Regions from separate parts of the Pseudomonas baetica genome, predicted to be linked through region 4. Evidence: predicted binding sites of a transcription regulator. Region 4 holds the regulator's gene; each other region holds the start of a gene.
The links. The regulator FliA, encoded in region 4, starts transcription of late flagellar genes. The targets are predictions, from matches to a motif close to CTAAAGTTTNNNNNNNNNNNGCCGNTAA.
Positions count from the first base shown of each region.

Region 1: ATI02_RS28065 (methyl-accepting chemotaxis protein) is a predicted target of FliA. The motif match lies at 3,570-3,597, and genes of this name have one in related genera.
Region 2: ATI02_RS13075 (methyl-accepting chemotaxis protein) is a predicted target of FliA. The motif match lies at 4,901-4,928, and genes of this name have one in related genera.
Region 3: ATI02_RS08445 (methyl-accepting chemotaxis protein) is a predicted target of FliA. The motif match lies at 1,813-1,840, and genes of this name have one in related genera.

Region 1 covers NZ_PHHE01000001.1:6,049,288-6,056,849, reverse strand. The annotation lists gene ATI02_RS28080 (ParA family protein) at 100-1,140, opposite strand; gene ATI02_RS28075 (DUF2388 domain-containing protein) at 1,485-1,868, shown strand; one part of gene ATI02_RS28070 (IS3 family transposase) at 2,086-2,993, opposite strand; one part of gene ATI02_RS28070 (IS3 family transposase) at 2,993-3,248, opposite strand; gene ATI02_RS28065 (methyl-accepting chemotaxis protein) at 3,626-5,191, shown strand; gene ATI02_RS28060 (hypothetical protein) at 5,608-5,910, shown strand; gene ATI02_RS28055 (hypothetical protein) at 5,907-6,215, shown strand; gene ATI02_RS28050 (hypothetical protein) at 6,297-6,611, shown strand; gene ATI02_RS28045 (hypothetical protein) at 6,646-7,050, opposite strand; gene ATI02_RS28040 (hypothetical protein) at 7,146-7,547, shown strand; gene ATI02_RS28035 (hypothetical protein) at 7,560-7,562, opposite strand, start outside.
Region 2 covers NZ_PHHE01000001.1:2,890,569-2,898,130, forward strand. The annotation lists gene ATI02_RS13050 (acyl-CoA dehydrogenase) at 1-1,405, shown strand, start outside; gene ATI02_RS33280 (methyl-accepting chemotaxis protein) at 1,553-2,398, opposite strand; partial or broken gene ATI02_RS33285 (HAMP domain-containing protein) at 2,420-3,505, opposite strand; gene ATI02_RS13060 (hypothetical protein) at 3,716-4,072, shown strand; gene ATI02_RS13065 (cell division protein ZapA) at 4,177-4,479, opposite strand; gene ATI02_RS13070 (hypothetical protein) at 4,476-4,706, opposite strand; gene ATI02_RS13075 (methyl-accepting chemotaxis protein) at 4,987-6,612, shown strand; gene ATI02_RS13080 (potassium/proton antiporter) at 6,853-7,562, shown strand, end outside.
Region 3 covers NZ_PHHE01000001.1:1,836,275-1,843,836, reverse strand. The annotation lists gene ATI02_RS08460 (MmcQ/YjbR family DNA-binding protein) at 1-296, shown strand, start outside; gene ATI02_RS08455 (DUF1294 domain-containing protein) at 412-840, opposite strand; gene ATI02_RS08450 (undecaprenyl-diphosphate phosphatase) at 837-1,667, opposite strand; gene ATI02_RS08445 (methyl-accepting chemotaxis protein) at 1,968-3,602, shown strand; gene pnuC (nicotinamide riboside transporter PnuC) at 3,770-4,333, shown strand; gene ATI02_RS08435 (ATP/GTP-binding protein) at 4,330-4,854, shown strand; gene ATI02_RS08430 (functional amyloid chaperone FapA) at 5,213-5,662, shown strand; gene ATI02_RS08425 (fibril amyloid subunit FapB) at 5,664-6,236, shown strand; gene ATI02_RS08420 (amyloid-like fimbrin subunit FapC) at 6,305-7,300, shown strand; gene ATI02_RS08415 (fibril amyloid maturation endopeptidase FapD) at 7,364-7,562, shown strand, end outside.
Region 4 covers NZ_PHHE01000001.1:568,356-575,917, forward strand. The annotation lists gene ATI02_RS02545 (DUF6124 family protein) at 10-369, opposite strand; gene flhA (flagellar biosynthesis protein FlhA) at 977-3,106, shown strand; gene flhF (flagellar biosynthesis GTPase FlhF) at 3,118-4,458, shown strand; gene fleN (flagellar synthesis regulator FleN) at 4,575-5,405, shown strand; gene fliA (RNA polymerase sigma factor FliA) at 5,402-6,142, shown strand; gene ATI02_RS02570 (chemotaxis response regulator CheY) at 6,309-6,680, shown strand; gene ATI02_RS02575 (protein phosphatase CheZ) at 6,698-7,486, shown strand; gene ATI02_RS02580 (chemotaxis protein CheA) at 7,522-7,562, shown strand, end outside.

The DNA.
Region 1 (7,562 bases), 5.5 Mb from region 4:
TCAATTAAACATCTTTGCACATGTCTAATTCCAATCGAGTTAAAAAAGCGATACATCTAGAAAAACAACCAAAAAAAAAAGGCCCTCACGGGCCAGTTTTTAGATAATACTTAAAAGATACTCTAATTCCTTCCGATACTTGTTCTGCGACTGGTTTACTTGTAGTCGGCTTCCGTTGACCGTATGAAACTGACCAACTTTTAGTTTTGGAATTGGAATTCCTTCAGCACCGCTGATGCGACCGGCTGACATAAAGTCATCCGTGATTGCGAAAGCATCTGCTGGATCATCTACATCGAAAAGGTCAGGATATTTTGCTGCAACTTGGTAAGCCTTTTCGACATACATTTGTGAAGCTCTATCTTTAACGCCTTTTTTCGGACTGCGGGCTCCCACCATCGTCATCACGATTGCAGCTACTCTGGGAGGTTTCATACCGCCAGCGCGATCGGCCCAAATATTGTAGTCGCTGTCAGGATTCGCCAGCATATCTAGGGTGATATCCAGCGATTCAATTGAGTGCTCATCGACGCGGACTGGAATGATCAGAGCGTCAGCAGCACACCATGCCAAGTGAGTACCGCCCCCATAAAAGGGGCTGCAGTCCATCAGAATTTTTTCACACTTTTTCTCTTTTGCCTCTGCCTCCAGAATAGTTTTTAAACTAAACAGAATATTATGGACCGCTTTTTTATTGCTGGCTGCCATAGCTTGCTGAAGCTGTTGATAAAGTGCTGATGGAAATGCGAAGAGCTGACCATCACCGGGTACGAAAAAACCAGGCTTACCACCCTTAAAATGATCATTGTAGGAGCTTACACGATAAGAAATGTCCTCAGGAACATCACCAAATGCTGGCCCAAGTACTTTAGGACGCAAAGCATCACCGATAGTAATTTCGGGGCGCGCGCCCCTCATTAAGGACTCGGTGAAATTGCGCTGAGGACAAAGATCAGCCATGAGCGTTGAATGGTGCCGAGTAAACATCCACGCCAAATTGAACGACAGCGTTGATTTACCGATACCACCCCGCAGGTTTGACACAGCGTAGGATTTTCTTTTGAAAGATGTCGTAGCAGTATAGGTCTCTTCTAGAGACCGATCATGATTATCAATAATTCTTGAAAGTCCAGCAGCCATGGTGCTATTCCTCAACATTCGGGAGAGATCCACAGGCTATCCAAAAAAACGCAGGTCGTCAACTTTATTGCAGGCCGTTCACTTAAGTGCAGGCCGACCGAGATTTTGCAGGTCAAATATTGCTGCAATTTTTGAGTACCTGCTCAATCATCACCCACCCAAAGAGCCATCTGTAATCCCTGCATTTGAATGCTACGTCCCGCCACCAGCCCCCTCACTCGAGTGCGCATAGAAGGCTGTCGCCTCCTCCACCAGCTCACACCAATCGCCCCTGTCGATCAGGCGCGGGTCAGGGTTTCCAAGCAGTAATAGATCCCACCTTGCACTAGGCAGCTGGTTCGCGAATGCGCACCACTCTGCTATCTTTGCGCCATCACATTAGACAGCAAGGAAGCGGTTGTAATATGGACTCATGGAAAGCCTTCGGCATCATCGCTATCGCACTGATTTGCACCCAAGTCCTTGCGGAAGATAAGGGCTCGTACGAAAACTCGATGATGATGATAACGATGGCTCCAACATTACTCCTGTCAGGAACCACTGGACTGTCTGAGTTGGCGACAAGAAACTTCAAGCCTGCGAAGGCTGATGCTCTTGCATTCATTGGCTCAGATGGCGAGATACGCGGCGCTCAATTTGAGCAAGCGTCTCGATACTACCGCTCAACGTACGGCTCGCCTTTGATGACCGACATGCAGCTCGCCCAAGCAATCGCCTCGACTTTTTGAAACTGGTGCCGGAAAAGTACACCTGGCGCTGAAGCGCATCGCTAACCACCACCCGAACTGATTTTTTGAACACAGAGCTGTGCGATGATAAGTTCGTGGCTCGAGGAGTTTTGATGGTTAACTGTCATGCGCTAACCTCTCCTCTTGGGGGGAAGGCAAGGGAAGATGTGCTCGGCTATTCCTAATAGACGCTCGTGGTTAGCACTCCTTGTAGTGGTCAACTAATCCCGGACACGACGTTAAGTTTTTTCTCGGCCTGAGCTGGGGCCAGTCCGTTGTTGAATTGGTGCGGTCTAATCCAGTTGTACCGATGCATCAGGTAATGACTGATGTCGCGGTGCGCTTCTTGAGCTGTCATGTAGCCCACGGTCGGTATCCATTCAGTTTTCAAGCTGCGAAACACACGCTCCATCGGCGCGTTATCCCAGCAGTTTCCACGACGGCTCATGCTTTGGCGCATGCGGTAACGCCAGAGCCGTTGGCGAAACTGGCGACTGCCATATTGCGAGCCCTGATCCGAGTGAAACAGAAGCCCTTGAGGCCTGCCACGCTGTTCGTAAGCCATGTCCAACGCCTTGATGACCAGATCCGCATCCGGCTTGTTCGACAGCGCCCAGCCCACCACTCGGCGCGCGTAAAGATCCATAACGACAGCCAGGTAATGCCATTTCCCTTGAGCCCAGATGTAGGTGATGTCGCCACACCAGACCTGATTCGGCGCCGGCACATCAAACTCTCGATTCAATATGTTCGGAATGTCAGGCCGCTCAACCGTCGCTTGTTTGTAGGCATGTGATCCAGGTTGTTTACTGACCAACTCCAGTTCCCGCATCAGGCCTCGCACCTTGAACCGCCCAATTTGCTCGCCGTCTTCCTGCATCATCGACACGATGCTGCGGCTACCGGCGGCGCTTCGACTTTGCGTAAACAGTTCGTTAACCCGGCTGCGCAACCGAAGCCGCTCAACGTCTGGAGTTCGGCGCCTGAGACGATGGGCGTAGTAACACGAACGAGTGACGTCAAAGACTGCGCAAAGCCAATCAACCGGCTCTTGGGGGCTCAGTTGATCAATCAGCGCGTGCGCTCGTGCTCTTCCGACATCAAGAGCGCGGTAGCCTTTTTTAAAATGGATTTCTCCCGCTCAAGTCGAGCGATTCGAGCTTCCAATTCCTGGATTTTCTGTTGCTCTGGCGTCAGCGCTTTACTCTGCGGAGTAACGCCAGTGCGCTCCTGCTGAAGCTGATTAACCCAGCGGCGCAACGCGGACTCAACCACACCAAGCGAGCGGCTGGCTTCGATATGGCTATAGCCTTGATCGAGCACGAGGCCTGCGGCCTCGCGTTTGAATTCAGCGGAAAAAGAACGACGTTGTTTGGTCATCAGACACCTCTATCTGGCGAGCATTCTCGCCTAAATGGGTGTCCGGTTTCATTAGACCACTACACCCAGCAGTCCGTCACACTACTGCTCAACGCCCACACGGATTTCGGTCTCTTCACGTAATTTGAACCGGGCGGCCGGCGCATACCGTTTTCGATCGTCACTTGTGGCGGATACCTGGTGATTTGCCAATTTCACCTAGGCAACGGAGGTCTTTTCCCGATCAAAATCAAAAGCATATCTACGGTAGAAACTTGGATCCAAAATACCGAACGAATTAAATGCAACTCATTGTTATTAAAAGATTTTTTCTAAAATACGCTCACCTTATTTCCGCTTTGGCCGATGACTTCCTAAGGAACCATGGAGTCATCGGAATGAGAAACAATCAGCCCGTAACACAGCGTGAGATTTCACTCGCACCTCAGCAAAAGCTCATCTCGACGACAGATGCTCGAGGAGTCATTACGTACTGCAATGACGCCTTTGTAGAGATCAGCGGTTTTGATAAAGCCGATCTAATTGGTGCTCCTCAAAATATCGTCCGTCATCCTGACGTCCCCCCTGCTGTCTTTGCCCATATGTGGACTGCCCTTAAGCAAGGCAGGCCATGGATGGGCATCGTTAAGAACCGCTCCAGAAATGGAGATCATTACTGGGTCAACGCCTACGTCACCCCAATATTTGAAGGCTGCCAGGTGGTGGGCTTTGAATCAGTCAGAGTGAAACCAACTACTGATCAGATACGCCGCGCTGAATCCCTATATAAGCGCATCAGTCAGGGAAAGTCGGCAATCCCTCTTCAGGACCGCTGGCTACCCGCTCTAACGAAATGCCTGCCGTATATAGCCATTGGTTTGGCAGGCTCCTCATTCGGTTTGTTCCTCAGCGCACCTATAGCTACAGCCATGGCTATAGGCACAGCATTGCCGATCGGGTTGCTCTCTTCGCGCTGGCAGACTCGAGGAACTCTGCGGCTCTTGCAGATGGCCGAACCCTCCACCTCCGACGCATTGATCGCTCAGATGTACAGCGATGCAAGCGGGCCAGAAGCCCGTTTGGAGACAGCCTTCGTCAGTCAGACTTCGCGCCTGAAAACTTGTCTGACACGCCTGCAAGACACGGCCGAACAACTCAGTACGCTGGCGGAGCAATCCGACGTGCTTGCCGCGGTCAGCTCGAAAGGCCTGGATCGCCAGCGTGTAGAAACAGAGCAAGTCTCTGCCGCGGTCAATCAGATGGCTGCAACCACCCAGGAAGTTGCCAGCCACGTCCAGAGGACGGCTGATGCTACCCAACAAGCCAACCAGCTGACCAGTCGAGGTCGTGATGTGGCTCGGGATACCCGTGAGGCTATCGAGCGGCTCTCTGCTGTTGTTGGCGAAACAAGCCTGACGGTCGCACAGTTGGCCAAGGACAGTAGCGAAATAGGCACAGTCGTCGACGTAATCAAAGGCATCGCCGATCAAACCAATCTATTGGCGCTGAATGCCGCAATCGAGGCTGCGCGCGCTGGCGACATGGGCCGAGGCTTCGCGGTAGTAGCTGATGAGGTTCGCCAATTAGCCCAGCGCACTTCGCAATCGACTACTCAGATCCATGATCTGATAACCAAGCTACAGACTTCGTCCAACAACGCGGTACAAACAATGGAAAGCGGTCACCGCCAAGCCCAAGAAGGCGTTTCTTGGGTACTTGAGGCGGACAAAGCCTTGGTGGGTATCAGCGAGGCGGTCTCCAATATCACGGACATGACCACGCAGATTGCTGCTGCCACGGAAGAGCAAAGCGCCGTGGCCGAGGAAATCAGTCGCAACATCACAACGATCGCCCACTTAGCCGACCAAACTTCCGGGCAAGCACACGAATCGGCAAACCTAAACAAGGAGTTGACCAAGACAGCGTCTACGCAGTATTCGTTGGTTGAGCGCTTTAACCGTTAGCTAAACAATTTCCGCAAGAAACCCGCCCAGTGCGGGTTTTTTTACGCGCGCAGAAAATATTATTAGCAGCGCTATTTACCTTAAAAAGCAGCACTGCTACTTTTATTCCCCAAGCCGGACAACAACGGCCCAGCAGCGAAAGCCGCGCCGCTCTTTCACAATCTGGAATCTTCGCGGATCGATCCCCGGCAACGGGAACAGCGCGAAACACAAATTTCGATCCCCATGCCAGCTCTGGAACTGGCCGGGCTCCCTCATGAGAGCACGCAAAGTTGCACAGCCACCCGATGTGACGCCAGTAGCGGCAGCGGGCAGAGCGAGGACTCCGGCGTCGAAGTGCAGCGAGAAACGGAAAGCATCACTGAGCAGCCTTCTCGCGAGGGCTGCTTGGGATGACAACCGATAGGTAATCAACCATGAAGCACGCAACAGAAATTGCTCAGGTCGAAATGCACCCTCTGATGCAGCAGCGCCGGGAAGTTCTCGACGCCTTGTTGATTCGCACCCACGCAGCCCGTGGAGAATTCGCCCGCCTTGCTGGTCTGGCAGCGTCGGATAAGAAAGTGCGCTTCCAGGTGAAGTCGGTCGGCAATGCCTACCACATCGTTGACCTGGTCACCGGCAAGACAAAGGCTTTCCGCTTCAACTATCAGGTAGCACTGAACATGGCGATCGCATTCGAGAAGCAGGCCAATCGCCTGGCGGAGGGTGTGCATTGATCGGCCTACCACAACCCAATCCCCGCGACTGCATCGTCGCAAATCTGAACGAGCAGCTGGATCAGTTCTTCAGCGGCGGCGGCAAGGCTCAGCAAATCCCCATCGGATTCAGCGGCGATCCGAAGTTGGCTTCCACCCCGCACCACGACCGCCTGCGTGTCGAGCGCAACAAGATCGCCCCAAAGGTGCGCGAGCTGGCCGAAGCTGGTAAAACCATCCGCGAGACAGCCAAGGCCCTGCATATGCACGTCAAGCGGGTTGCGCTGATCGCCAGCGAGAACAAGTTCAAGTTTGTCGATTCATGAGGCGTATCACCCGGCAGGTGCAACATCGCAAACGACAGACCTGGCTGGACTTACCGGCCAGCGGAATTGAAGAGGTAGGCCATGGCGAAGACTGTTCAGGAACGATCGGCCAAGGCTGCGCAGAAGCGGCTGGCGGTCGCCGAGAAGGAATTGCGGCACAAGGTCAGGCCAGGCATCGAGCAGGCCATGGAGCGTATTCGGCTGCGCGGCCAGGTGTCGATCATCAGCGAAGTCTTGCAGATCGCCATCATGAAGATGGACTTGATGGGCGACGACGAGCTGATCGAGTTCTTGCGTTATCCGCGCCACGAAATCGTCATTGACGAAAACGTGGCGCATCAACTCTACAGCCATGGCCAGCGCCAAGCATTACGGCTCGACGCCGAAGAGAGTTAGTCAGTTCGAATGTCTCTCTATTCGGAAAAAGAAGTTAACAGTTCTTGATCGCCCCTCCTCTTTTGCGAACTATATAGTCAATTGTCATCTGCGCTTCGTTTGCAACACTGTCGACGAATGACGTTTTGCTCGCCCTCCATCCAGGCAGAGAACGCTCAAGTATCCTGAGTGTCACGGAGTGATACTTCTTCATGAATCTGAGCTCAAAAATCACCGCAATTTGAGCGTCGATATATGGTTTTCGATCCTCGTCGGGACCTCTAACTAGGCTCTGAACCATGCGGTGGTAATTTTCGAACTCCCGGGCTTCAAATTCATCCTTCTTTATAGAGAAATATCTGTAAACACTAAACCCCGCAAGGCTGGCAGCCAAAACAATACTAGTCCAATCCGCGTTCGCAAAAAACGCTGTGATAAATTCATCAAGCTTCACTTCCATGCCCATTCCGCTCCCAAAGAAATCATAGATACCCTATTCAATTTCATATTGCCACCATCGGTAACCGAAGGGCGGCGCCTGACTGGAGATAATCCATGAGCCACAACTGCGCATACGTCCGGCAGCACTATCAGGTGCCCGCCGAAATCGGCCGCCGCGTCATCGCCTACGGCAAGCCCGGCGTCATCCTGGCAGATCGCGGTCATTACATCGGCGTGGTGCTGGACGAAGATCCGAAGAAGCGGATCAGAAACCACCATCCCACCCACGAAATGCAGTACGGCGAAATGGCCGAGACGCTGCCGCTGAAAGAATGGCTGGTCCTGCCTTTCAAGCATGACTGGGACGATCTCGACTGGAACCGAGAAGCCCGCGAAGATCTGGTCAAGGTGTGGGCAGCAACTCGAGGTCAGGCTAAATACAAAGCCTACGAGCGGCTTCAGGATTACTGCCACAGCATCAGAGCGATGCTCCATTTCAAAGTCCGGCGCGCCTGAACCGCGTCTCGACTA
Region 2 (7,562 bases), 2.3 Mb from region 4:
GGCCAATCTGATCGAAAGCTTCGGCACCGAAGAGCAGAAACAGCGCTTCCTGCAACCGATGATCGACGGCCGTTTCTTCGGCACCATGGCCCTGACCGAGCCCCACGCCGGTTCGTCCCTGTCGGATATTCGCACCCGCGCAGAACCCGCGTCCGACGGCACGTATCGCCTCAAGGGCAACAAGATCTTCATTTCCGGCGGCGATCACCCGCTGTCGGAAAACATCGTGCACATGGTCCTGGCCAAACTGCCGGACGCCCCGCCGGGGGTGAAAGGCATTTCGCTGTTCATCGTGCCGAAATTCCTGGTCAACGATGACGGCAGCCTCGGCCAACGCAACGACGTGCTGCTGGCCGGGTTGTTCCACAAGATGGGCTGGCGCGGGACAACATCGACCGCACTGAACTTCGGCGATAACGGTGAGTGTGTCGGCTATCTGGTAGGCAAGCCGCATCACGGTTTGAGCTACATGTTTCAGATGATGAACGAGGCGCGGATCGGCGTTGGCATGGGCGCGGTGATGCTCGGTTACGCCGGTTACCTGTATTCGCTGGAATACGCTCGCGAACGTCCGCAAGGCCGGGTACCGGACAGCAAGGACCCGAGCACCGCGCCCGTGGCGATCATTCAGCACGCCGACGTCAGACGCATGCTGCTGACACAAAAGTCCTACGTCGAAGGTGCCTTTGACCTCGGGCTGTACGCCGCACGTTTGTTCGATGACACCACCACGCTTGAAACCGAAGCCGAACGCAAGCAAGCACACGAACTGCTGGACCTGCTCACGCCGATCGTCAAATCCTGGCCGTCGGAGTTTTGCCTGAAAGCCAACGAACTGGCGATCCAGATCCTCGGTGGCCACGGTTACACCCGTGAGTATCCGGTGGAGCAGTATTACCGCGACAACCGTTTGAACCCGATCCACGAAGGCACCCACGGCATTCAGTCGCTGGACCTGCTCGGGCGCAAACTGGCGCAGAACGGTGGCGCCGGATTGAAGCAACTGGTTCGCCTGATCGCCGACACGGCCGAGCGCGCTAGCGCGTACGAATCGTTAACTGCGCTGCGTGAGCCGTTGGAGAAACTGGTCGCACGTCTGCAAGTGGTGACCCTCGGTTTGCTGACCGATCTGGCCCAAGGCAAGGTCAACAGCAGCCTGGCGAACTCGGCGCTGTACCTGAAGGTGTTCGGGCACACGGTGATTGGCTGGCGCTGGCTGGAGCAGGCGATTCGGGCTGAGGAAGGTTTGTTCAAAGGCAATGTGGCGGATGTCGACTTCTATAAGGGCAAGTTGCAGGCGGCGCGGTATTTCCTGACGTGGGAAGTGCCGGGCTGTCACCATGAGCTGGCGTTGCTGGAAGCGCGGGATGAGACGTGTCTGAACATGCAAGATTCGTGGTTCTGATCCAAATGCTGTGTAGCGGCTGATGCCGTCTTCGCGGGCAAGCCCGCTCCCACAGGGTTTTGTGTTGTTCACAGGGTTTGTGGATACACCGGACCCAATGTGGGAGCGAGCCTGCTCACGAAGGCGTCAGTTCAAACAACATACCTTTCAGGACAGCTTGAACCCACCCATCTGCCGCGCCAGATCATCCGCCAACCGCTGCAACATCTGACAATCCTCACGACACGCCCGAACCTCCCCCGCAGTGGCCCTAGCCAGATCGGAAATCCCCTGCACGTTGCGATTGATCTCTTCAGTCACCGCCGATTGCTCTTCCGTCGCCGTCGCCACCTGATGGTTCATGTCACTGATGCGCTCGACCTGCCCGGTAATCGCCGTCAACGACGCCCCGGTGCGCTGGCTCGACTCTACCCCTGTGCCGGTCGCTGCCTGTCCGGTGCGCATCGACGACACAGCGTTTTCGGCGCCTTGCTTGAGGCTGCCGATCATCTGCTGGATCTCGTCGGTGGACGCTTGAGTCCGTCGCGCCAAGGTACGCACTTCGTCCGCCACCACCGCAAATCCTCGGCCCATGTCGCCGGCACGTGCCGCTTCGATGGCAGCGTTCAGCGCCAACAGATTGGTCTGTTCAGAGACACCACGAATCACCGCCAGCACCGAATCGATCGACGCCACCTGATCCGCCAACTCACCCACAGCGCCGGCCGCCAGACCGATCTCATCGGACATGCTTTCTATATGTCGAATCGAACCGCCGACCACTTCCCGCGCCTGCATCGCTTCATCCCGAGCGATTTGCGAAGCGAGCGCCGCGTTGCCGGCGTTCTGGGCGATTTCCTGCACGGTCAGGCCCATTTCGTGGACAGCCGTGGCGACCATGTCAGTCATTTCCTGCTGACGGCCGGAACGTTCGGCGGTGTTTTCAACGACTTTTGCTACCTGGCCAACAGCCGTGCGCAAGCGCTCGCTGGTGGTCAGCACTTCACCGATCATCCCGCGCTGACTGTCGAGGAAGCGGTTGAAGCCACGGGCAAGGTCGCCCAGTTCATCGGCGCGACTGGAATCTAACCGATGGGTCAAATCTCCCCCACCGCTACCGATTGCTACCAGTGCGGCTGTTACCTGACGAATCGGCCGCACCAGACCTTGGGCCAGCCACACGATCAGCGCCAGACACACCAACGCCACCGCCAGACCGATGCCGCCGCTCATCCACATTGCGTTGCGGGCTTCGGCATAGATCTGCGCCTGCGGCACTTCGGCCACCAGTGTCCAGCCTAAATCGCGCAGCGGCAGGCTGAAGGCGAGGAAGTCTTCGCCGTCGCGCTTAAAGCTGCTGGTCACGGCAACTGCCTTTGAGGTGGAGAGCTGCCCCATGACCGACTGCGCCGCATCGGCACCGATCTGCTCGCTCAAGGTGCGTTTGCCGCTCAATTGCGCTTCAGGATGCACCTGAATCAAACCGTCGGAACGCACGAGATAGACCTTGCCGCGCTCGCCAAAGCTGAAGTTGTGGATCAACTCCGAAAGCTCTTTCATGCTCAGACCCAACCCGGCAACACCCACCACTTTGCCGGCCTGCTCGACCTTCAAATCGATGAACAGCGCCAGCTCCCCGGTAGCTCCATCGTTGTCGATATTGAGGGTGCGCGGCTGGTTGCTGTCGAGGAAGGAATAGAACCAGGCATCGGCCGGCTTGGCGCGACTGAGGGTGCGATCCAGGCCTTTTTCGGTGATGTAGTGATTGGATTCGGTGCCGATGATCAAAGCGGTAAATGCCTTGTGTTCGGCGCGGATGCCTTCCAGATACTGCGCGAAGGCCGCCGTTTTGCTGCTGTCTTCACCCGCTGCCAACCAGTCGCGCACCATGGAATTGCTGGCGATGTCTTTAGCGGCGGTGAGGGGTTGGACGAGGATGCGCTCAATGTCGTTGCGCGTCGCTTCAATGCTCGACGGCAGTGCTTGTTCGACCAGATAGCTCTGGGCGAGGCGGTTGACCACCAGGGTATAAATGCCAACCACGATCAGGATACTGACCAGCAGGGCCGTGCCCATGCTGAGAATCAGCTGCCATTGAATACTGCGTCGCCACAACTGCATGGAGCACCCCCAAAGAATAAGTGGCTGAAACAATGCAACAGCCGTGCCGATCGCATACAAAAATCAAAATAATTGTATACAATCAAACAAATACGCGCAGCTGAATCGATACACTGTTATTTCTAACAGTTGTTAGATTTCATGAGAAAGAAAACACTGCCGGTGGATATTCAATGAGTGACCACTCGATAAGTGCACAGGGGAAAACCCATGAAACTGAATGAAGGCGCAAATAAACAACCTGTTACTGAAGCCGAAATGTCCAAGTATCTCAAGCCGGGAGACGAAGTCTCATTTGGAGACGGGAGGGGCAACGCGAGAGTCATCTCAAAAACGCTGATCAGCGAGGGTGATGATTGGAAACTGCAGTTAATACTAATGGATTTAGCTGACGGCAAGCCCCGTCCGGTAGAGACGGCTCCATCAAGCCTGAGCGAAATCGCGAAATATTTAACAAAGGGCGACTTAGTGATCCATCCCTCCGGGACCGGGCGTGTTGCCTTCCTACTGTTCCAAGCGAACGACGAAGGTAAGTTTGATACGATAATTATGCTTGATGAGCAATAAAAGAACTGGGGCAGGATCGCTGATTTTCTGGGGGGAGAAACCCTCCCCCTGATTTCCATTGCGCGTTCGCGCCTCTGCCAGATCAGTTTGTTATCAACGCTTTTTCAACCCTGACCCATTGTTTTGGCAATGACATCTACCGTGGCGCTGACTTGCTCTTGGTAACGGTCGAGTTCTTCCTGATGCTGCTTCTTCATTTCGATCTGCTGCGAGCACAGATTCATTGCCGCCAGCACAAGCAGGCGGTCACCGATCAGCGTCGGGTATTTCCTTTTGGTGTCCGCCAACGCGGCCTTGAGCATCAAAGCGGCGTCCAGCAGGGTCTGTTCTTCCCCGGCCGGTGCCTTGATCGAATAGTCCTCCCCAAGAATGGAGACAACTTTTACCCCTGCTGTGTGGTGGTTCATGCGCTGACAGGACCTGCGTTGACGCGATCAACCAGGGCTTGAATGCGTGCTGCAGTGGCGCCGTGCTTCTCTTCCTGCTCCATCAGGCTCAGTTGCAGGCTTTCGTTTTCATCCTTGGCCTGGGCCAGTTCCGTGGACAGAGTCTGGTTGGTTTGCGCAAGGCTCTGGTTCTGTTGCACCAGATCGCTGACGAGCTGTTCCAATTGGCTGAGGGATGCTTCCAACATTTTTGATCTTCCAAGCGTTTTTCAAAGGGCGCGTACGATAAAGAAAAGTCACCACGGATGCCAGGGTTAAACCGGCGCAAGGCCTTGATTTTCCTGGTGGGCGAACGTTCTCACGAGTTTAAAAGACTGTCATCTGCCGATCTGGTTCCTGCACTTCGTCGCCCCGGGGGCGCTGCGACAAAGACGCACACGCGCTCAAGAGTTAAGCCGTATGACCGATAAGTCATCCATACAGTAGTCTCAGCCCGCATGGATGCGGCCCTTTCTTGGTATCCGCACCATGTCCCTTCGCAATATGAACATCGCCCCCCGGGCGTTTACCGGCTTCGCCCTGATCGGCGGCCTGATGCTGATTCTCGGCGTATTCGCCTTGAACCAGATGAGCAAAATTCGCGGCGCCGCAGAGCTCATCACCACCAGCAGCGTGCCAAGCATCAAGAGCCTTGATGAATTCACTCAGCTGACGTTACGTCTGCGCGTGTTGTCGTATCGTTTGCTGGTCAACCGCGAACCGGACTTGCAACAGAAGACCATCGAGTTGCTGGACATGCGTAATCAGCAGATCAGCGCAGCCCAGAGAGAATACGAGCCGGTGATTGCCAGCCCGCAGGAACGCGCGGAATACGATCAATATGTGCAGTTGCTGGGCCAGTACCGCCAGATCGAAGACCGGATGAAAACCCTGTCGCGCAACAATCAGGTGGATGGACTGCGCAACCTGATCAACACCGAGTTGCTGGACAACTCCGAAGCGATGAATACCGTACTCAATAGCTTGATGCAGCTCAACGGGCGTCAGATCAGCGAAACCAATCAAAAAGCCGCTGAACAGTACTCATCGGCGTTCGACCTGGTGGTCACTCTGCTAGTGATCGCCACCGGCCTGACCTTTCTGTTCGCCTGGCTGCTGACCACCAGCATCACACGGCCGATTGCCAAGGCACTGGATGCCGCTGAAACCATTGCCGAGGGCAACCTGACACAGTCGATCCACGTCGACGGCTCCGACGAAGCCGGGCGCCTGCTGGCGGCCATGGCCAAGATGCAATCGAAGCTGCGCGATACCTTGCAGCGGATCTCCGGTTCGGCCACGCAGCTTGCATCGGCTGCGGAAGAACTCAACAGCGTCACCGACGAAAGCGCCCGTGGCCTGACTCAGCAAAACAACGAAATCGAACAGGCTGCTACCGCCGTCAACGAAATGACCAGCGCGGTGGAAGAAGTGGCGCGCAACGCGGTGAGCACTTCGGAAGCTTCGAAGAACGCCACCACCTCTGCCGGCGACGGCCGTGACCTCGTGCAGGAAACCGTCAGCGCCATTGAACGCATGAGTGCCGATGTGCAGAGCACAGCAAGCCTGATCGGCGATCTGGCCAACGAATCCCGCGACATCGGCAAGGTGCTGGACGTGATCCGTGGTCTGGCTGACCAGACCAACCTGCTGGCCCTGAACGCTGCAATCGAAGCTGCGCGTGCCGGTGAAGCGGGTCGTGGTTTTGCGGTGGTGGCTGACGAAGTTCGTGCCCTAGCGCACCGTACCCAGCAGTCGACCAGCGAAATCGAACGGATGATCGGCAGCATTCAGAGCGGCACTGAACACGCTGTGGATTCGATGCGTAACAGCACCGAGCGCGCCGAATCGACTTTGAACATTGCCCGTGGCGCCGGCATGTCGCTGGACACCATCAACACCGCCATCGTCGAGATCAACGAGCGCAACCTAGTGATCGCCAGCGCCGCCGAAGAACAAGCGCAAGTGGCGCGGGAAGTGGATCGCAATCTGGTGAACATCCGCGATCTGTCGGTGCAGTCGGCGACCGGGGCGAATCAGACCAGTGCGGCGAGCAACGAACTGTCGCGATTGGCGCTGGATCTGAACAATATGGTTGGGCGGTTCAGCCTCTAAACCTGCCTGCTCTGCTGTCGATCGTTCCCATGCTCTGCGTGGGAATGCAGCCGGGGACGCTCCGCGTCCCAAGCGGACGCAGAGCGTCCATTGAGGCATTCCCACGCAGAGCGTGGGAACGATCAACGGCCCCAGCGCAAAAAGCTTTTTGACAGCATCACATTTCAACAGGTTAGAATCGCTGGCACGCAGACTGCATGGTCAGTTTGTGCCCGTCTTTACGCTTCTGGAGTACTGCCTTTGAATGCGACGACCATCAACAGCCTGTTCTTGATCGGCGCGTTGCTGGTAGGCGCAAGCATTCTTGTCAGCTCTCTGTCTTCCCGTCTCGGCATCCCGATTCTGGTCATCATTCTCGCGGTCGGCATGGCGGCCGGGGTCGATGGCGGCGGGATTATTTTCGATAATTACCCGACGGCCTATCTGGTCGGCAACCTCGCCCTGGCGGTGATTCTGCTCGACGGCGGCTTGCGCACGCGGGTTTCCAGTTTCCGCGTGGCGTTGTGGCCGGCGTTGTCGCTGGCCACGGTCGGGGTGTTGATCACCACCGGGCTGACCGGCATGGCGGCGGCGTGGCTGTTCGATCTGAACTTGATTCAAGGTCTGCTGATCGGCGCCATCGTCGGTTCGACCGACGCCGCAGCGGTGTTTTCGCTGCTCGGCGGCAAGGGCCTGAACGAACGGGTGACCGCCACCCTGGAAATCGAATCCGGCAGCAACGATCCGATGGCGGTGTTTCTCACCGTCACCCTGATCGACATGCTCGCCAGCGGCCAGACCGGCCTGCACTGGAGCCTGCTGACCCACTTGATCCGCGAGTTCGGTATCGGTGGCGTCATTGGTCTGGGCGGTGGCTGGCTGATGCTGCAGCTGGTCAACCGGATCAACCTCGCCGCCGGCCTGTATCCGATTCTGGTGATCGCCGGTGGTCTGGTGGTGTTCGCCCTGAC
Region 3 (7,562 bases), 1.3 Mb from region 4:
GCGAAGACTACAAGCGGGGTGGCGTGCGCGTGTTTTCGATTGCCGGCAACAAGATGTTTGCTTTGCAGGGGCTGCGGGGAGATTCGCTGGCGTTCAAGGTCGACAAGGATCTGTTTCTCGGCCATTGCGACCGCCCGGGCATTCACCCGGCGCCGTACCTGGCGCGGGCGCAGTGGATCATCATGCATCCGCCCTATCCGCTGGGTGCCGAAGAATTGCAGGGGTTGCTGCAGCGCTCGCATCAGTTGGTGGTGAGCAAGCTGCCCAAGAAAACCCAAATCGGCCTGCTGTTGTAGCTTTTGACTGTGTGGGAGCGGGCTTGCTCGCGAAGGCGGTGGATCAGTCGTATTGAAGCTCAATGACACACCGCATTCGCGAGCAAGCCCGCTCCCACATTGTTCAGTGCAAGGCTTAAAACAGGGATAACAGGTTCGAGCCGAGGAATATCTGGTCGATCCAGAACACCTGATGCAACACGACAATCACCCAGAACAACACCTGGAACGACACCTTGCGCGTCTTGTGCCGGAACACTTGCTGAGCGATCAGCGCGCCCGGCCAGCCGCCGGCCAGTTCCACTGCGTGGAGGATGTTCTCCGGCGTGCGCCAAGCATCGGTGCGCGCCTTGCGCTTGTCGGCCCAATACATGAAAAACGCCAGCACGCTGACGATTCCATACGCGGCCAACGGCACCAGCGAAATCCCGCGCAGCCACATCGACAGCGAACCGAACAATGGCAGCGCGCAGACGATCAGCAGCACCACCAGTTTAAGTTTCAGGTTCTGAATGCTGCCACCGGACGGACGACCTTCAGGGCGGCGTGCGCGGGAGTCATTCATGGCTTGGCCGCCGACCAGTCCACCCAGCCAAATTGCCAGGTGGCCAGAATCACCAGACCGAAGACGATCCGGTACCAGGCAAACGCCGCATAGCTATGGCTGGCGATGAACTTGAGCAGGCCGCGCACTGCGATCATCGCAAAGATGAAGGCGGTGACGAAACCGATGGCGAACACCGGAAAGTCTGCTGGCACAAACAGATCGCGGTATTTGTAGCCCGAGTAAACCGCAGCGCCAACCATGGTCGGCATCGCGAGGAAGAACGAAAACTCGGTAGCGGTTTTACGCGACAGACCGAACAGCAGGCCGCCAATGATCGTCGAGCCGGAACGCGAAGTGCCGGGGATCATGGCCAGACACTGGGCAAAACCCACCTTCAAGGCATCTTTCCAGGTGATCTCATCGACCGTTTGCGCATGCACTTCATGCTGACGCTTTTCAGCCCACAACATGATGACCCCACCCACCACCAAAGCCGCCGCCACGGTGATCGGGTTGAACAGATACTCATGAATCAGATCGGCAAAGATCACGCCCAGCACCACCGCGGGCAGAAACGCGATCAACAGGTTAGCGGTAAAGCGCCGCGCGCTCGGCTGAGTCGGCAAGCCGACCACCACATCGAGAATCTTGCGACGAAACTCCCAGACCACCGCGAGAATCGCGCCGAGCTGGATGATGATGTTGAACGCCATGGCCCTCTCGCCGCCGAAGTCGAGCAAGTCGGCAACGATGATCTGGTGTCCGGTACTGGAAATAGGCAAAAACTCCGTCAGCCCCTCTACAACTCCTAGTATCAGTGCCTGCAAGGCCATCCAAAGATCCATCAATCCCCCAAAGAGCGATGCACCCGGGCATGCTCCGATAGTATTTTTTACGTTCACTGCGATCAGCGTAGCTGGTTTTGCTGTACCGATTCCGCGCACAGGATCCACACGAAACAGTCAAAATTGCGTGAAATATCAACTTGGATTCAGGTTTTCACGCGCGGGGCCGAAATCCTAACAGACAAGTCTCAATAGTGCTGCGGCGTTATACGACTTGGGTCGCGTATGCCCGATCACTGAAAACGTGATTGGATGCTGGCGTTGATTTATTACAAGAAAAAAATCCGGAGTGACAGCGTTATGAACAGCTTGCGCAGTGTGTCGATCAGCCGACGCTTGTGGCTCATCTTGATTGTGGCAGTGGTCATGTTGCTGACCTTGGGCGTGTTGATGCTCAAGCAGATTCACGATGAACTGTATCACGCCAAGGCCCAGAAAACCCAGCATGTGGTGCAGACCGCCAGCGGTTTGTTGAGCTATTACCACGAACTGGAAGCCACTGGTGCTCTGACTAAAGAAGCCGCGCAGAAACAGGCGCTCACCGCCATCCGTGGCCTGCGCTATGACCAGAGCGACTATTTCTGGATCAACGACCTCACGCCCGTGATGGTCATGCACCCGACCAATCCCAAACTCGAAGGCCAGAACCTCTCGGCGATCCGCGACCCGGATGGTTTTGCGGTGTTCAACGAGATGGTTGCCATTGCCAGGTCCAAAGGCGCCGGCATGGTCGATTACCGCTGGCCAAAACCGGGTGCCAGTGAGCCGGTGGCCAAGACCTCCTACGTCAAGCTGTTCGAGCCGTGGGGCTGGGTGCTCGGCTCCGGGGTGTACGTCGATGATGTGCAGGCCGAATTCAAGAGTCAGGTGATCAAGGCGACGGTCATAGGCTTGGTGATTGCCGTGATCATGGCGTTGCTGGTGATCCTGATCGCCCGCAGCATCGTGCGCCCGTTGCAGGAAACCGTGAACGCCATGGCCAATATTGCCAGCGGCGAAAGCGACCTGACCCGCAGCCTCGATACCCACGGCAAAGATGAAGTCACTGAGCTTGCCCATCACTTCAACGCGTTCACCGCCAAGTTGCGCCGGGTGATCGGCGACTTGCAGGTGTCGGCCAGCGCACTTGGCCAGTCGTCCAGCGAACTGGGTAACGATGCCTCGCAGGCCCAGCAACGCAGCCAGCAACAATCGCAGCAGATGGAACTGGTGGCCACCGCGATCAACGAGGTGACCTACGGCGTTCAGGACGTGGCGAAGAACGCCGAGCATGCGGCGGCAGAAATGCGCGACGCCGAAGCCCAGGCCCAACAGGGCCAGATCAATATAGACGGCAGTCTGCAACAGATCGACAAGTTGTCCGGGACCATTGATCAAGCGGTGGAAGTGATTCGCACCCTGGCAGCCGAAAGCACTCAGATCGGCAGCGTGCTGGAAGTGATCCGCTCGATTGCCGAGCAGACCAACCTGCTGGCGCTCAACGCGGCCATTGAGGCGGCGCGGGCCGGCGAACAGGGTCGCGGCTTTGCCGTGGTCGCGGATGAGGTGCGTTTGCTCGCGCAGCGTACGCAAAAGTCGACCGCGGAGATCCAGACGATGATCGAGCGCCTGCAAAACCACTCCGAAGCGGCGGTCAAGGTGATCGGCGACAGCAGCAAAGCCTCACAACTGACCATCGAACAGGCCGGGCTCGCGGGTGCCAGCCTGAATGCGATCGGTCAGGCGTTACGTAATCTCAATGGTCTGAATGCCTCGATTGCCAGCGCCACGCTGCAACAGGCGCATGTGGTCGAGGACATCAACCAGAACGTCACGCAAGCGGCCGGGCTCTCGCACAGCACGGCCATTGCGGCGGAGCAATCGAGTGCGGCCAGCCTGAAACTTGGCCAACTGAGCGAACAACTCAACGCCCTCCTGCGCCAGTTCCGCGTCTAACCCAAAAACTGTGGGAGCGAGCCTGCTCGCGAAAGCGTCATGTCAGTTAATGCTTCCTTTGCTGACACAGCGCCTTCGCGAGCAGGCTCGCTCCCACAGGGTTCTTCTGTGTTCTGGCCAATGCAGTACAATCCGCCCCCTTCTTTCACTCCCCCCAAGGAACCCCCATGTCCGGGCTTGAACTGTTTGCCGCCGCCCTCGGCGTGATCGCCGTCTGGCTGACGGTCAAACAGAATCCGTGGTGCTGGCCGATCGGGCTGGTCATGGTGCTGCTTTATAGCTGGATCTTCTTTGAAGTGAAGCTGTACTCGGACATGTTGCTGCAAGTGATCTACGCCGCGCTGCAGGTTTACGGCTGGTGGCAATGGACCCGTGCCGGGACGATGCATGACGGCCGCGCCGTTACCCGCCTTGATCGGCAATCGGTAGGGCTCGGTTTGGCTGGCGGTGCCGTCGGCAGCCTGTTGCTGGGGGCAGCCATGGCGCATTGGACTGACGCCGCGCAACCGTGGCTGGATGCGGCGCTGACCGGGTTTAGCCTGGTCGCGCAATTATGGATGGCGCAAAAGCGCCTGCAATGCTGGGCGTTGTGGTTCGTGCTCGACGTGATTTTCGTCGGCCTGTTCCTTTACAAGGGCCTGTACCTCACCGCAGCCCTGTACGCGTTGTTTACCCTGATTGCCATTCAAGGCTGGCGCGAATGGCGCGCCGACCCGGCGCTGCGCACATGAAGGTCGTGGTTCTGACCGGTCCGGAGTCGACCGGCAAGAGCTGGCTGGCGGCGGGCCTTCAGCAACGGTTCGGCGGCTTGCGGGTGGACGAATATGTGCGCTTTTTTATCGAGCAGAATCCGCGCGATACCTGTCTGGCCGACATTCCCGAGATCGCTCGCGGCCAATTGCAGTGGGAGGATCAGGCGCGGGCGCAACGGCCACCCCTGCTGATTCTCGACACCCATTTGCTCAGCAACATGCTCTGGAGCCAGGCCCTGTTTGGCGATTGCCCGGCGTGGCTGGAGCCGCAATTGCTGGCCCGGCATTACGACCTGCACCTTTTACTTTCCCCCGAGCAGATCGACTGGACCGATGACGGCCAGCGCTGCCAACCGGATCTGCAAGAGCGTTTGAGCTTTTTTAACGCCACTGCCGCCTGGTTGGCGCAACACCGCCAGCCCGTCCGGATAATTCAGGGCAGTTGGGCCGAGCGACAGGCGCAAGCCTTTGCAGAGGTCGAGCGCTTGTTGCACGAGTGACCCTGCTTTTTGGGTCATCCGCCCCACCATTTCCCCCTGTAATGGGGGCAAAGTGTCCATTCCTGAAACACTCGTGCGCGTGCAAAGTGGCCGTTTCAGCGGCCTTCATGGCTTTGTCATGCGCCTTGTTACGCTGATGAAACACATCCCCGCAAACCCTTGTTCCAGAGCTTTGCTCAGCCAATAGACACGTCGCCGGAACGCGGTGTGTTTCAAGGTTGAAACAGCATGTTGGTCAGTCTGCCGTCTCGATCAGGCAAGCCATTGAAATAACTGAAAAACTCAAAAGCGGCACGGCTTTCGCTCTCTCCTTTCCAACGCTGACAAGTTGCAGCCCGCTGAAGAAGGAATTGCCGCCGTGGGGAACTTCAATAAAAGTTTGACCTGCCTACTGCTGATTGGATCAGCAGCCAGCGCATTCATCACTTCTAACGTTCAGGCCGAAGGCAATGGCGTGATCGTGCTCAATCGCGATGTTCAGCCGATCCCTATCGGTCGCAGCGGCGGCAAAGACCCCTATCCGACCACAGTCAATGCCAACCCTTCCGCTCGCATTAACCAGGCGATGGGCAGTACCGAACTCAATGACGGTGAGTTTGCCAGTGTTGCCAGTGGCTCTTCGATTCGCGGCAACATCACCACCCCGACGGCGAACATGCCCGGCATGAACACTCTGACCAATCCCAATGGCCTGCCCGGCATGAACGGCGGTCACGGCGGCGGTGCTGGCAGTTCAATCTCCAACACGGTCAATCGCGCAATGAGCTCCGGCCTTGCTCCGCTGACCCGCATGGCTGGAGGCCAATAAGATGAATCGCACCCTTGTGCTGCTCGCCCTTCTCGGCTGCGCCAACGCGATGGCCGACTCCAACTCGGTTAACAACGCGAACATTCAGGACACCGGCATCCAGTACCGCGGCAACTACAACGTCAACCAGGCCGCCGGTGACCAGATGCAACAGGCCAACACCAAGGCCATTGCCATCGGCACTTCGGCCAGCGCCACGACCAACGTCCGGCAGCACCTCGATACACCCGCCAGTGCGGCGACCAATGCCAGCGCAACCATTGGCGGCAACTCTTTCAGCAACGGCAACGGGATCCTGGGCGTGAACCAGGGCGCCGGGGCCAACAACCAGATGGCCAACGTGACGCGCGTCAGCATCAGTGCTGCCCCGCAGAGCGTTGACGATAGCGCCCTTTCGCAACAGAACGTGGCGTTGTTACCGAGCTCAGGAGCAACTGGTACCTCACCCGGCAGTCGCCAGGTCACGACAAGTGATCAGGCCTTCACCGGCAGCCGCGGGGTAATCCAGGTGAACCAGAGTGCCGGGGTGGGGAACCGAATGGCTAACACCCTGAGCATCCGGGTCGCAGACTGACCCAAATAAAAAGCAGTGCAATTAGAAAGTACCAACACTTAACCAACTAATAAGCACGGAGAAACACCATGAAACCTACAATGGCTCTCAAACCACTGGTTTTCGCACTTGCAGCAGTGATGGCAATCGCAGCACAGGCAGGCGGTCGTGATGACGATCATGGTAATGGGCACGGCAATAATCACGGGCCGAAAGGGCCAACTTTAGAACAACTGCTGCAAATCGGCGCTGGCGCCGGCGCTGCTGTACTCGACACCCAAAACAGCGATGGCAACCTGGTCGGCAACCAAGGCACCAAAAATGATGCCAGCGTCAGAGACTCGGCAAACGGCACCAACGGCAACGTCGGCATGAACAACACCGCCGGCGATGGCAACCAACAAGACAACGCTGCTGCACTGGCTACTGCCGATGAAAGTTTCATCTTCGGCACTGCCGTGGCCGTTTCCAGCGCCACCCAGGTCAACAACAACAACGCGGTTGCCAACTACTCGACAACCAACAACGCCAACCTCAACAACGTGGGTAACGGCGGTTCCGGCAACATTGGTGTGAACAACAGTGCTGGCAACTTCAACCAACAGAAAAACAACCTGGCAATTGCTGTATCGGGTGGTCGTGTAGCTAACGCCGCTGCTGCTGCGAACCAAAGCTCCACAGGTCTGGTGGTGTCCAACAACGGCACTCAAGTCTACAAAAAAGATACCCTCACTGGCACCGTGGCCGCCGTCGGCGCGTTCGCTGCCGTTGGCAAGGCTACCATCGAAGGTGATAAAGGCCATGGCGGCGGTTATGGCGGCAATGACCGCGGCAATGGCGGCTACGGCGGCAGCAAAGATCAGAAAGCCACCTTCGAAGCTGTGGGTGTATTCGGTCTCGCTGGCGTAACCACGCAACAAGTGCTGACCCCGGATGGCTGGAAAAACCCTGTGACCAACAACGCAAACGTCTCCAACGTTGGTAACAACTTCTCCGGTAACGCTGGTTACAACAACGCCGCTGGTGTGGGTAACCAACAAAGCAACTCGCTGTCCATCGCTGCAGGTTGCAAAGCCTGCATGTAATCGCGATCGAAACGAAAGCCCCGGAAACGGGGCTTTTCCTCAGTCCGTAAAGGCGTATCGATCATGCGTAAGACTGCCCTTCTCGCTCTGCTTTGCCTGTCTGGCCTGACTCAGGCTGCCCAGATGCCTATCGCTGCCCTGCCAGGTGGCGTACTCGTCTACAAGAACGTGCAAAGTATTCGTGAGCGCAAGTTTGCCGACATCGTCGAACAGAAAACCGACTTCAGTTGCGGCGCCGCCGCACTGGCCACGGTGTTACGCC
Region 4 (7,562 bases):
ATCAGCGGACTAACCAGGCAATTGCAGATTATCCAGCACGCGATTGACCGCCAATTCGCCCTGCATGATCAGTTGCGCAATGCCCAGCAGCGTCCTGCGCTGCGACGCGGGTATGAGATGGGCGAAGTCATTGGCGATGGTTTTTGCGCAAGCGAGGGTTTCGCAGGCATCGGCGAGCAGTTCCTCGTTTTTGAAGTCTGCGGTAGCGGCGTACATCCTGCGGGCTCTACGTGGAGGTGGCGTGGAGCCGGGCGGGCAGAGGTAGTGATCGAGTGCGCGGTCGGCGGCTTCGTGGAGTTTTTTTGAATCGAGGGATTCGTAGGGCGAGGTGGCGTCGGTTTCGGGCGGGTTGGGTGTTGGTTTGATCATGGTGAAGCTCCTAGAGTCATTGGAGCTGCCAACGTTCGCTGCGAGACGAATGAGGGTGGCAGCTATACGCGGGTCGCAGACCGGGACTCTAGAACCGGCAGACCCGAAGGTCTCCCACGTACAGCCGCCATAAAATAGCGGGTGTTGTGCGTCCAGAGATCGACGGGCTGCGAGACCCGATCGCTGATTCGTCAGCGACCGGACCACAATAGAACCCGCCCCCAGGGCGCACAAGCCGGCGGATTCTGGCTTGGCTGTAGGCAATGGCGCAAGGATGTGTAGCCTCGAAGGCGTGTCTGGAGGTGTCTTTTAAACACTAGCGTTTAAGAGGCGCCGTGATTCCTGGTCGGTCCCTTGCTGTCGTTGATGGCCTCTTCGCGAGCAAGCCCGCTCCCACAGGGGATCTGTGTGATACACCCAATCTGTATTCGCTGAAGATCCGGTGTGGGAGCGGGCTTGCTCGCGATAGCGTCAGTCCAGGCAGCGAAATTTTCCCGATAAACCCCTCTGTTTTGATCATTGGCAAAAGTTGGAAGGCTTCTTGCAGTAGCCGCCGTGAGCCCGCTCTGGGCGTCAAAAGTTTGCTTTAAAGGAACGGGGAAAACCGGTGGATCGCTCTCAGTTACTCAGCACTGCTCGCTCGAACGTTGCCGACCTCAGTCGAGGCAATCTGGGTGTGCCGTTGTTGCTGCTGGTCATGTTGGCAATGATGATGTTGCCGATCCCGCCGTTCCTGCTGGACGTGTTCTTCACCTTCAACATTGCCTTGTCCATCGTCGTGTTGCTGGTGTGCGTTTACGCCTTGCGGCCACTGGATTTTGCGGTGTTCCCGACCATTTTGCTGGTGGCGACGCTGATGCGCCTGGCGCTCAACGTGGCGTCAACGCGGGTGGTGATGCTCCATGGTCAGGACGGCCACGCCGCCGCCGGTAAGGTGATTCAGGCCTTCGGTGAAGTGGTGATCGGCGGTAACTACGTGGTCGGTATCGTGGTATTCGCGATCCTGATGATCATCAACTTCGTCGTGGTGACCAAGGGTGCCGGGCGGATTTCCGAGGTGAGCGCGCGTTTCACCCTCGACGCGATGCCTGGCAAACAAATGGCGATCGACGCCGACCTCAACGCCGGTCTGATCGACCAGAATCAGGCCAAGTCGCGCCGTCAGGAAGTCGCCCAAGAGGCCGAGTTCTACGGTTCGATGGACGGTGCCAGCAAGTTCGTACGCGGTGACGCCATCGCCGGCCTGCTGATTCTGTTCATCAACCTCATCGGCGGCATGGCCGTCGGTATCTTCCAGCACAACATGACTTTTGCCGACGCTGGCAAGGTTTACGCCTTGCTGACCATCGGTGACGGTTTGGTGGCGCAATTGCCATCACTGTTGTTATCAACAGCAGCAGCGATCATGGTGACCCGTGCTTCCGGTTCGGAAGACATGGGCAAGCAGATCAACCGCCAGATGTTTGCCTCGCCAAAAGCTTTGGCGGTGGCCGCAGGTTTGATGGCGGTCATGGGCCTGGTACCGGGCATGCCGCACTTCTCGTTCCTGAGCATGGCTGCGCTGGCTGCTGGCGGCGCATACCTGTTCTGGAAAAAGCAAAACGTGGCCAAAGTCGTCGCGCTGGAAGAGGTCAAGCGTCAGCAGGAACTGCTGCCATCGCCGGCCCGCGCCATGGAAACCAAGGAGCTTGGCTGGGATGACGTGACCCCGATCGACATGATCGGCCTGGAAGTCGGTTATCGCCTGATTCCGCTGGTGGACCGCAACCAGGGCGGGCAATTGCTGGCGCGGATCAAGGGTGTGCGCAAGAAGCTTTCGCAGGATCTGGGCTTCCTCATGCCGACGGTGCACATTCGTGACAACCTCGATCTGGCGCCGAGCGCTTATCGTCTGACCCTGATGGGCGTGATCCTCGCTGAAGCGGAAATTTACCCGGATCGCGAACTGGCGATCAACCCGGGGCAGGTGTACGGCACGCTTAACGGCATCAACGCCAAAGATCCGGCTTTCGGTCTGGAAGCGGTGTGGATCGAAATCAGCCAGCGTGCCCAGGCACAATCGCTCGGCTACACCGTGGTGGACGCGAGCACCGTGGTCGCGACCCACTTGAACCAGATTCTGTACAAACACTCCAGCGAGCTGATCGGCCACGAGGAAGTGCAGCAACTCATGCAATTGCTGGCCAAAAGCTCGCCGAAACTGGCCGAAGAGCTGGTGCCGGGTGTGGTTTCGCTGTCGCAACTGCTCAAAGTGCTGCAAGCGCTACTGGCCGAGCACGTACCGGTCCGTGATATCCGCAGTATTGCCGAAGCCATCGCCAACAACGCTGCGAAGAGTCAAGATACCGCCGCGTTGGTGGCGGCGGTGCGGGTTGGCGTATCGCGCGCCATCGTCCAAAGCATTGTAGGCACTGAGTCCGAGCTGCCTGTGATCACCTTGGAGCCAAGGTTGGAACAAATATTGCTCAATAGTCTGCAGAAGGCAGGACAAGGCTCGGAAGAGGGCGTTCTGCTGGAGCCAAGCATGGCCGAGAAGCTGCAACGTTCGCTGATTGAAGCGGCGCAGCGTCAGGAAATGCAAGGTCAGCCGGTGATCCTCTTGGTAGCCGGCCCGATCCGCGCGATGCTCTCGCGCTTTGGCCGCCTGGCAGTCCCTGGACTGCACGTGCTGGCCTACCAGGAAATACCGGACAACAAGCAAGTGACCATCGTTGCGACAGTAGGGCCCAACGGCTGAGGTAGTGGTTTATGCAAGTTAAGCGTTTCTTTGCCGCCGATATGCGTCAGGCCATGAAGCTGGTTCGTGATGAGCTGGGCGCTGATGCCGCCATCATTGGCAATCGCCGCATTGCCGGCGGTGTCGAGTTGACGGCGGCACTGGATTACAAATTGTCGGCGCTGGCGCCACGGGTTCCGAACATGGAGCTCGAAGACGAGCTGCGCAAGACGCAGTCGCGCATCGTCACCGCCCAGGCCGAATTGAGCATGCGGGGTGAGGCCGACGGCAACACCAATCGCCAGTTGTTCGCCGGGCTGCCGTTGACGGCCGGCCTGCCGCTGACCGCTGCCGAACCGTTGAGCGAGCCGACTTACGCCGCCCCGGCACGTCCGGCGCCAGCACCTGCGCAGTCGTCTGGCGGTGTTGACCCGCGTGCGCTGGATTCGATGCGTTTCGAATTGAACAGTCTGCGCGAGCTGATGGAAGTGCAGCTCGGCACTCTCGCCTGGAATCAGCTGCAAGGCAGCCGTCCGGCGCAAGCCAACCTGTATCGTCGTCTGCAACGTATCGGCCTGTCCGGCCCTTTGTCGCGCGACCTGCTGGCGATGATCACCGATATTGAAGAACCTCGTCAGGCCTGGCGCATGCTGCTGGCGCACCTGGCGCGGATGATTGCCGTACCGGAAGTCGAGCCGCTGGAAGAGGGCGGTGTGATTGCGATGGTCGGCCCTGCCGGCATGGGCAAGACCACTACGCTGGCCAAGCTTGCTGCCCGCTACGTGCTCAAGTACGGCGCGCAGAATGTCGCGCTGGTGAGCATGGACAGTTTCCGCATCGGTGCTCAGGAACAACTGAAAACCCTGGGGCGGATTCTCAACGTACCGGTAACGCACGTCGACCCGGGCCAGTCGCTGGTCCAGGCGCTGGACCCACTGCTGCGCAAACGCGTGGTGCTGATCGATACCGCCGGCCTGCAAGCCAGCGATCCGGCCCTGCGCATGCAGCTGGAAAGTCTGGCCGGTCGTGGTATTCGTTCAAAAAATTATCTCGTGCTGGCAACCACCAGCCAGAAACAGGTTCTAACCGCCGCTTATCACAGTTACAAGCGTTGCGGGCTTGCCGGGTGCATCCTGACTAAACTGGATGAAACGGCCAGCCTTGGCGAAGTGTTAAGCCTGGCGATCAGTCATGAATTGCCGGTCGCGTACCTGACCGATGGCCCACGGATTCCGGATGATCTGCATCTGCCGCGCCGTCATCAACTGGTCAGCCGCGCCGTCAGCGTGCAAATGCAGGAAGAACCCAGCGAAGAAGCCATGGCTGACATGTTCGCTGATATCTATCACAGCCCGACCAAGCAGGTTGGCTGAGGTATTCATGAACAGTTTTTGTACCTACATCGATGGTCTGCCACGCATTGTTCCGGTTGTGAACGCGCAGCCAGTAATGTGGCCTCCGTCTATGCAAGACAAGGTAAAGAAATAACATGGGCAGCATGCATCCCGTACAGGTGATCGCAGTGACCGGCGGCAAAGGTGGCGTCGGCAAGACTAACGTGTCAGTGAACTTGTCTCTGGCGCTGGCAGAGCTTGGCCGTCGGGTCATGCTGCTGGACGCTGACCTGGGGCTGGCGAACGTTGACGTTCTGCTGGGGCTGACACCCAAACGCACACTGGCCGACGTCATCGAAGGCCGTTGCGAGCTGCGCGACGTTTTGTTGCAAGGCCCCGGCGGGATTCGCATCGTGCCGGCCGCTTCCGGCACCCAGAGCATGGTTCACCTGAGCCCGGCGCAACATGCCGGTCTGATTCAGGCCTTCAGTGACATCGGCGACAATCTCGACGTGCTGGTGATCGACACCGCTGCGGGTATTGGTGACTCGGTAGTCAGTTTCGTTCGCGCCGCCCAGGAAGTGTTGCTGGTGGTCTGCGATGAGCCGACCTCGATCACTGACGCCTACGCACTGATCAAATTGCTCAATCGCGATTACGGCATGAACCGCTTCCGCGTTCTGGCCAACATGGCGCAGAGCCCGCAGGAAGGTCGCAACCTGTTCGCCAAGTTGACCAAGGTCACGGATCGCTTCCTTGATGTGGCCCTACAATACGTCGGCGCCGTGCCGTACGACGAAAGCGTGCGCAAGGCCGTGCAGAAGCAGCGCGCCGTCTATGAAGCCTTTCCGCGTTCCAAGTGCGCGCTGGCGTTCAAGGCGATCGCGCAGAAGGTCGATACCTGGCCGCTGCCGGCGAACCCGCGCGGGCACCTCGAGTTTTTCGTCGAGCGCCTCGTGCAACAGACCGCAGGACCCGTCCTATGACAACCAGTGGCTACAACCTCTACAAGAAGTCGGCCCGTGATGCGCAATACGAGCTGGTCGAGCGTTACGCGCCACTGGTCAAACGCATTGCTTACCACTTGCTGGCGCGTCTGCCGGCCAGTGTCCAGGTCGAAGACCTGATCCAGGCCGGGATGATCGGCCTGCTCGAAGTCTCGACCAAATACGACGCCAGTAAAGGCGCCAGTTTCGAAACGTACGCGGGCATTCGAATCCGCGGCGCGATGCTCGACGAAGTGCGCAAAGGGGACTGGGCGCCACGCTCGGTTCACCGCAATACCCGTATGGTCAGCGACGCAATTCGCGCAATTGAAGCTAAAACCGGCCGTGATGCTAAAGATCACGAAGTTGCGGCCGAACTCCAATTGAGTCTCGACGATTACTACGGGATTTTGAATGACACCCTGGGCAGCCGCTTGTTCAGTTTCGACGACCTCTTGCAGGACGGCGAACACGAAGGGCTGCACGAGGATGGCGCCAGTGCTCATCTTGAGCCGTCACGCGATCTGGAAGATGAACGCTTCCAGGCGGCGCTGGCGGACGCGATTGCCAATTTGCCGGAGCGTGAGCGACTGGTGTTGGCGCTGTACTACGACGAAGAGCTGAACCTCAAGGAGATCGGTGAAGTCCTTGGCGTCAGTGAATCGCGGGTCAGCCAGTTACACAGCCAGTGCGCGGCCCGTTTGCGGGGGCGTTTGGGGGAGTGGCGAGCGCGCTGAAGGCAGTGTGGGGACACTGCGAACGAGGCTGGTGCGGTGATGAACGGCACCGGTCTTGCTCTGTTGTGCTCCAGACAGTCTTCGAGTGCTGCGCCGATTGATTGAAGTGGCGCGCCCAGGTGCTGGGCGCGTTTAAGACTGCTTGGAGGTCGAATTGAACAAAGACATGAAAATCCTCATCGTTGATGACTTCTCAACGATGCGGCGGATCATCAAGAACCTGCTGCGCGATCTTGGGTTCACCAACACCGTCGAGGCCGACGATGGCATTACTGCCATTCCGGTACTCAACAGCGGAAGCATCGACTTTCTGGTAACGGACTGGAACATGCCGGGCATGACCGGTATCGACTTGCTGCGTCACGTGCGTGCCGATGAAAAACTCAAGCATCTGCCCGTGCTGATGGTGACCGCTGAAGCCAAGCGCGAGCAAATCATCGAGGCCGCTCAGGCCGGTGTGAACGGCTACGTGGTCAAACCTTTCACGGCTCAGGCGTTGAAAGACAAAATCGAGAAGATTTTCGAACGCATCGGCTGATGACGCGCGGGGGAGCTATGGAGCATAACGAATCTTCACAGGGCGATTTCGAATCGACCCTGAAAAAACACGCGGTCGAACTGGTCGAGAGCCTTGAAAAAGGCAGGTTCGGCGACGCTGTGCAACTGATCCATGAGCTCAATCAGACCCGTGACCGCGGCCTGTATCAGGAAGTGGGCAAGCTCACACGCGAACTGCACAGTGCGATCGTCAACTTCCAGATCGATCCGCACATGCCGCAGGCCGAGGAAGTGTCGCAAATCACCGACGCCACCGAACGCCTGGGCTATGTGGTCAAGCTGACAGAGGCCGCGGCCAACCGCACCATGGATCTGGTGGAAAGCGCCACACCGGTGGTCAATGGCCTGGCTGATGAAGCCCAGGCCTTGAGTACCGACTGGGGTCGTTTCATGCGTCGTGAAGTCGGGGCTGAAGAGTTCCGCGAACTGGCGCGCCGGGTCGACGGTTTTCTGTCGCGCAGCAGCACGGACAACCGTGCGGTGTCGAGCAATCTGAACGACATCCTGCTGGCTCAGGATTATCAGGACCTGACCGGTCAAGTGATCAAGCGCGTGACCCAACTGGTCACCGAAGTTGAAAGCAATTTGCTCAAACTCGTGCTCATGGCCAGTCAGGTGGACCGCTTTGCGGGCATCGAACATGACCGTGCGGCGATGCTTGCAGAAAAAGATCCACAAAAACATCTCTCGCAGGGTGAAGGTCCGCAGATTCATGCCGATAAACGAGAAGACGTTGTGTCCGGTCAGGACGATGTGGACGATTTGCTATCCAGCCTTGGATTTTGAGTTTAGGTTTTTAGACCTGTAGGAGCACCCCATTAATGAGCTTCGGCGCCGATGAAGAGATCCTTCAGGATTTCCT